2 regions of the Pseudomonas sp. Pdm06 genome follow, and region 2 is predicted to be linked to the other one. Evidence: predicted binding sites of a transcription regulator. Region 2 holds the regulator's gene; the other holds the start of a gene.
What was found. Region 2 encodes FliA, which starts transcription of late flagellar genes. Its sites were predicted from a motif close to CTAAAGTTTNNNNNNNNNNNGCCGNTAA; they were not measured.
Positions count from the first base shown of each region.

Region 1 (3,479 bases), on a different contig from region 2:
ATAAATGCAGTAATTGCCGCGGTTGGCGTCATGCTGGTGCTCAGCCTGTCCCGCGTGCATGTGGTGATCGCGCTGATTATCGGCGCGTTGGTGGGTGGCCTGACGGGTGGCCTGGGGATCGAGGCGACGCTCAAGGCGTTCAATGCCGGCCTGGGTGGCGGTGCGACGGTGGCGCTGTCCTACGCCTTGCTCGGCGCTTTCGCCGTGGCGATTGCCAAGTCCGGCATGGCCCACGCCCTGGCGGACAAAGCCCTGGCCCTGGTGGATCGCCAGGACGCCGCCGGTGGCACGGGCGTCAAGTGGGTGCTGATCGGCCTGCTGGGGACGGTCGCGGTCGCCTCCCAGAACATTCTGCCGATCCATATCGCCTTCATCCCGTTGCTGGTGCCGCCGCTGCTCTATGTGCTGACCAAGTTGCAACTGGACCGCCGCTTGATCGCCTGCGTCATGACCTTCGGCCTGATCACCCCCTACATGTTCCTGCCGGTGGGCTTCGGCAATATCTTCCTTAATGAAATCCTGCTGGCCAACATCGCCCGCAGCGGCGTGGACGTCAGTGGCATCAACGTCACCCATGCCATGGGCATTCCGGCGCTGGGCATGGTGTTCGGCCTGCTGCTGTCGTTGTTCAGCTACCGCAAGAAACGCGTCTACGACCTGAAGAGGATCGCCCGGGTCGAGCAGGTGGCGGTGCGCTACAACCCCATGACCCTGCTGGTGGCGGGGCTGGCGATTGTCGCGGCGTTCGCCATCCAGCTCCTGGTCGACTCGATGATCATTGGCGCCCTGGTCGGCTTCCTGATTTTCTCGGTATCGGGTGTGGTGCGCTGGCGCGAGACCGATGACCTGTTCACCGAAGGCATGAAGATGATGGCGATGATCGGTTTCATCATGATCGCCGCCTCAGGCTTCGCCGAAGTGATGAAGGCCACCGGTGAAGTCCAGAGCCTGGTGGAGACCTCGGCGGCCTGGATCGGCCACAACAAGGGCATCGGCGCGCTGATGATGTTGTTGGTGGGGCTGCTGGTGACCATGGGTATCGGCTCGTCGTTTTCCACGGTGCCGATCCTGGCGACGATTTTCGTGCCGCTGTGCCTGCAACTGGGCTTCAGCCCGCTGGCGATCGTCTGCATCGTCGGCACCGCCGGCGCCCTGGGCGATGCTGGCTCGCCCGCCTCGGACTCGACCCTGGGCCCGACCTCCGGCCTGAACATCGACGGCCAGCACCATCACATCTGGGACACCGTGGTCCCGACCTTCATCCACTACAACCTGCCGCTGCTGGCGTTTGGTTGGGTGGCGGCGATGGTGTTGTAGCCTCGAGACCGAGTCGCCTCAATCGCGAGCAGGCTCGCTCCCACAGTGGATCGGTGTGAACACAAGTATTGTGGACGCCGCCGAACCCTGTGGGAGCGAGCTTGCTCGCGATGAGGCCCTTGAATTCAGTGACCCTGCCAACGGACCGTTCACCTTGTCCTACAGTTTTGCCGTGCGGTGCCGTTAATACAGCTAACCACGCCAATAACACCTACAAGAGTGAACAGCATGCGCCTGAGCCTGAAGGCTAAAGTCCTGTCCCTTGCGATACTGCCGGTATTGCTGTCCGCCGTGATCATCAGCCTGACCACGGCTTTCATCTTGAAGGAGCAAGCTAGCAAAGAGGTCCAGCAGACCCGCGAACGCCTGCTCAGCGAGGCCAAGGCCACGCTGCAGAACTACGTGGCGGTGGGCCTCACCGCCATCAAGCCGCTCTACGATGCCGCCGCGCCTGGCGATAACGAGGCGCGTGCCCAGGCGATCAAGCTGCTGTCGAATATCAGCTATGGCAAGGACGGCTACTTCTTCGGCTACGACTCCGAGACCATTCGTCTGTTCAAGGCCAACAGCCCCGATGGCGTGGGCAAGAGTTTCAAGGACAACCGCGACCCGAACGGTGTCTACGTCAACCGTGACCTGGTGAAAGTCGCCAAGGACGGAACGCATTATCTGGAATACAGCTCGCCACTGCCCGGCAGCAATGACCTGGTGCCCAAGCTTGGCTACACCGAATACCTGCCCAAGTGGGACCTCGCGGTCGGTAGCTCGGTCAACCTGGATGGTATCGAAGCCCAGGTGGCACTGGTGGAGGCCAAGGTCCACGATCGCCTGCAAGGTGTGATCTTGAGCATCGTCGGGATCGCCGCGGTGGTGTTGCTGGTGATTGCGGTGGTGGGCCTGGTGCTCGCCAACACGATCCTGCGTCCCCTGCATCTGATGAAGGACAATCTCGACGACATCGCCGCGGGCGAGGGTGACTTGACCCGTCGGTTGACCATCACCAGCCAGGACGAGCTTGGCCAACTGGCCGGTTCGTTCAACCGCTTCGTCGACAAGATCCATGGCCTGGTACGGCAGATCACCGACATGACTTCGCAACTGACCGGCCTGGTGACGCAAGTTTCCGAGCAGGCCCAGCGCTCCGAGCAGGCCATGGAGCGTCAGCGCCACGAAACCGATCAGGTTGCCACGGCGATCAACGAGATGTCCTCGGCTGCCCAGGAAGTCGCCCGCAGTGCCCAGGGCGCCGCCGTAGCGGCCCAGCAGACCGACGAAGAAGGCCAGTCCGCCAAGCGTGTGGTAGCCGGCAGCATCCAGCAGATTCATGCGTTGGTGAACGATATCCGCAGCAGCGGCGTGTCCCTGGACAGCCTGCAGCAGGACGTGGCCTCGATTGTCAGTGTGCTCGGGGTGATTCGTTCGATTGCCGAGCAGACCAACCTGCTGGCCCTCAACGCCGCCATCGAGGCCGCGCGTGCCGGTGAGGCGGGGCGTGGGTTCGCGGTGGTGGCCGATGAAGTGCGGGCCCTGGCCAGCCGGACCCAGCAGAGTACCCAGGAAATCCAGGGCATGATCGACCGTCTGCAATCCGGCACCCACGCGGCGGTGGAAGCGATGCGCCGTTCCAGTGAGGCCGGCGATGGCACCTCGGAGCGGGCCAACGAGGCGGGCGCCTCCCTCGACACCATGGCGCAGTTGATCGGCACCATCAACTCGATGAACGCCCAGATCGCCAGCGCCGCGGAAGAGCAGACCGCGGTGGCCGAGGAAATCAACCGCAGCGTGCATCAGATCGCCGTGGCCGTGGACAGCGTCGCCGACGAAACCCAACTCGGCGCCCAGACCTCCCGCAGCCTGGCCGACCTGGGCCAGCGCTTGGGCAAATTGGTGGGGCAGTTCCGAATCTGACCTGACCCTCAGGAGCTGCCGAAGGCTGCGATCTTTCGCTCTCGATCCAGATGTTTTCACCTGGGCAACCGGGTCTTATCGGGAAAGAAGGATCGCAGCCTTCGGCAGTTTCTGCGGACATATCGTTGCGCGAATTCAAGTCGAGCACTGTTGTGGCGAGGGAGCTTGCTCCCGCTGGGCTGCGAAGCAGCCCCAAAAAGACTGGAGGTGATTAGCCTGTTACACCGAGGTGCCTGGTTTCAGGGTTGCTTCGC
Region 1 is NZ_JACVAH010000004.1:95,303-98,781, forward strand. Features, by position in the region: gene IB266_RS08100 (Na+/H+ antiporter family protein) at 1-1,317, shown strand; gene IB266_RS08105 (methyl-accepting chemotaxis protein) at 1,546-3,225, shown strand.
Region 1: the regulator FliA is predicted to act here: its motif matches at 1,477-1,504, upstream of IB266_RS08105 (methyl-accepting chemotaxis protein).

Region 2 (3,479 bases):
TGCCGGTGGCCTACCTGACCGATGGGCCGCGGATCCCGGATGATTTGCATCTGCCGCGCCGTCATCAACTGGTCAGCCGTGCCGTGAGTGTGCAAATGCAGGAAGAACCCAGCGAAGAAGCCATGGCTGACATGTTCGCTGACATCTACCACAGCCCGACCAAGCAGGTCGGCTGAGGTAATCATGAATATTTTTTGTACCTACATCGATGGTCTGCCATGCATTGTTCCTTATGCGAACGCGCAGCCAGTAATGTGGCCTCCGTCTAAGAAGACAAGGTAAAGAACGAACATGGGCAGCATGCATCCCGTACAGGTGATCGCGGTGACCGGCGGCAAAGGTGGCGTCGGGAAGACTAACGTGTCAGTGAACTTGTCCCTGGCTCTGGCAGAGCTTGGCCGACGGGTCATGCTGCTGGACGCCGACCTGGGCCTGGCGAACGTCGACGTGCTGCTGGGACTTACCCCCAAACGCACCCTGGCGGACGTGATCGAGGGCCGTTGCGAACTGCGCGACGTGCTGTTGCAGGGACCTGGCGGGATTCGCATCGTGCCGGCTGCCTCCGGCACCCAGAGCATGGTTCACCTGACCCCGGCCCAGCACGCGGGCCTGATCCAGGCCTTCAGCGACATCGGCGACAACCTCGATGTGCTGGTGATCGACACCGCGGCCGGCATCGGCGACTCGGTCGTCAGTTTCGTCCGCGCCGCCCAGGAAGTGCTGCTGGTGGTCTGCGACGAACCGACGTCCATCACCGACGCCTACGCCCTGATCAAACTGCTGAACCGCGACTATGGCATGAACCGCTTCCGCGTCCTGGCCAATATGGCCCAGAGCCCGCAGGAAGGGCGCAACCTGTTCGCCAAGTTGACCAAGGTCACCGATCGCTTCCTGGACGTCGCCCTACAATACGTCGGCGCCGTGCCGTACGACGAAAGCGTACGCAAGGCCGTCCAGAAGCAACGCGCCGTTTATGAAGCTTTTCCACGTTCCAAATGCGCGCTGGCGTTCAAGGCGATCGCCCAGAAGGTCGATACCTGGCCACTGCCGGCCAACCCCCGCGGGCATCTGGAATTTTTCGTCGAGCGTCTTGTGCAACAAACAGCAGGGCCCGTGCTATGACAGCCAGCGGTTACAACCATCTCTACAAAAAATCGGCACGGGACGCCCAGTACGAATTGATCGAGCGTTATGCGCCACTGGTCAAGCGTATTGCCTACCACTTGCTGGCGCGGTTGCCGGCCAGTGTCCAGGTCGAGGACTTGATCCAGGCCGGCATGATCGGCCTGCTTGAAGTGTCGAACAAATACGACGCCAGCAAAGGTGCCAGTTTCGAGACCTATGCCGGTATCCGCATTCGCGGGGCGATGCTCGATGAGGTCCGCAAGGGCGATTGGGCGCCGCGTTCGGTGCACCGCAATACCCGCATGGTCAGTGACGCGATTCGGGCAATTGAAGCTAAAACCGGGCGTGACGCTAAAGATCACGAAGTTGCGGCCGAACTCCAGTTGAGTCTCGACGATTATTACGGGATTTTGAACGATACCTTGGGCAGCCGCCTGTTCAGTTTCGACGACCTGTTGCAGGACGGCGAACACGAAGGGCTGCACGAGGATAACGCGAGTGCTCACATGGAGCCGTCGCGTGACCTGGAAGATGAACGTTTCCAGAGTGCGCTGGCGGATGCGATTGCCAATTTGCCGGAGCGTGAGCGGCTGGTCTTGGCGCTGTACTACGACGAAGAGCTGAACCTCAAGGAAATCGGTGAGGTCCTGGGGGTCAGCGAATCGCGGGTCAGCCAGTTACACAGCCAGTGCGCGGCCCGTTTGCGGGGGCGTTTGGGGGAGTGGCGAGCGCGTTGACAGGCAGTGTGGGGACACTGCGACGAGGCTGGCCTGGCAGGTGCTGTGCCAGTCTCCATCCGTTGTGCTCCAGACCGTTGTCGAGTGTTGTGCCGGATTGATTGAAATGGCGCGTCCAGGTGCTGGGCGCGTTTAAGACTGCTTGGAGGTCGAATTGGACAAGAACATGAAAATCCTCATCGTTGATGACTTCTCAACGATGCGGCGGATCATTAAAAACCTGTTGCGTGACCTTGGGTTCACCAACACGGCCGAAGCAGATGACGGGACCACTGCGCTCCCGATGTTGCACAGTGGCAACTTCGATTTTCTGGTCACCGACTGGAACATGCCAGGCATGACCGGTATCGACCTGCTGCGCCAGGTGCGTGCCGACGAAAAACTCAAGCATCTCCCGGTGTTGATGGTCACTGCCGAAGCCAAGCGCGAGCAGATCATCGAAGCGGCCCAGGCCGGTGTGAACGGCTATGTGGTCAAACCCTTCACGGCCCAGGCGTTGAAAGAGAAGATCGAAAAAATCTTCGAACGCATCGGTTAACGGCGCCACGGGGGAGCTATGGACAACGAATCTTCAATGGGCGATTTCGAATCGACCCTGAAAAAACATGCCCGCGAACTGGTCGACAGCCTTGAGAAAGGTCGCTTTGGCGATGCGGTTCAAATGATCCATGAGCTCAACCAGACCCGTGACCGCGGTCTGTATCAGGAAGTGGGCAAGCTCACGCGTGAACTGCACAGTGCGATTGTCAATTTCCAGATCGACCCGCATATGCCGCAGGCCGAGGAAGTCTCACAGATCACCGACGCCACCGAGCGCCTGGGGTATGTGGTCAAGCTGACCGAAGCCGCGGCCAACCGCACCATGGACCTGGTGGAAAGCGCAACGCCGCTGGTCAATGGCCTGAGCGAAGAGGCCCAGGCCTTGAGCACCGACTGGGGCCGGTTCATGCGTCGCGAAGTCGGTGCTGAAGAGTTTCGGGAGCTGGCCCGTCGGGTCGACGGTTTCCTGACGCGCAGCAGCACCGAGAACCGCGCCGTGGCAAGCAACCTCAACGACATTCTGCTGGCCCAGGACTATCAAGACCTGACCGGCCAGGTGATCAAGCGTGTGACCCAGTTGGTCACCGAAGTGGAAAGCAACCTGCTCAAACTGGTGTTGATGGCTAGCCAGGTCGACCGCTTTGCAGGCATCGAACACGACCGTGAAGCGATGCTTGCTGAAAAAGATCCACAAAAACATCTCTCTCAGGGTGAAGGTCCGCAAATTCATGCCGATAAAAGAGAAGACGTTATGTCCGGTCAGGACGATGTGGACGATTTGCTGTCCAGCCTTGGATTCTGAGTTTTAGCCCTGTTTTAGGAGCAGCCATTAATGAGCTTCGGCGCCGATGAAGAGATCCTTCAGGATTTCCTGGTTGAGGCCGGCGAGATTCTAGAGCAACTGTCCGAACAGCTGGTCGAGCTGGAAAGCCGACCTGATGATGCGGATCTGCTCAATGCAATTTTTCGCGGTTTCCACACTGTAAAAGGAGGCGCCGGCTTCCTCCAGCTCAACGAGCTGGTGGAGTGCTGTCACATTGCCGAGAACGTGTTCGACATCCTGCGCAAGGGTGAGCG
Region 2 is NZ_JACVAH010000001.1:81,797-85,275, forward strand. Features, by position in the region: gene flhF (flagellar biosynthesis protein FlhF) at 1-176, shown strand, start outside; gene fleN (flagellar synthesis regulator FleN) at 292-1,122, shown strand; gene fliA (RNA polymerase sigma factor FliA) at 1,119-1,862, shown strand; gene IB266_RS00345 (chemotaxis response regulator CheY) at 2,029-2,400, shown strand; gene IB266_RS00350 (protein phosphatase CheZ) at 2,419-3,204, shown strand; gene IB266_RS00355 (chemotaxis protein CheA) at 3,235-3,479, shown strand, end outside.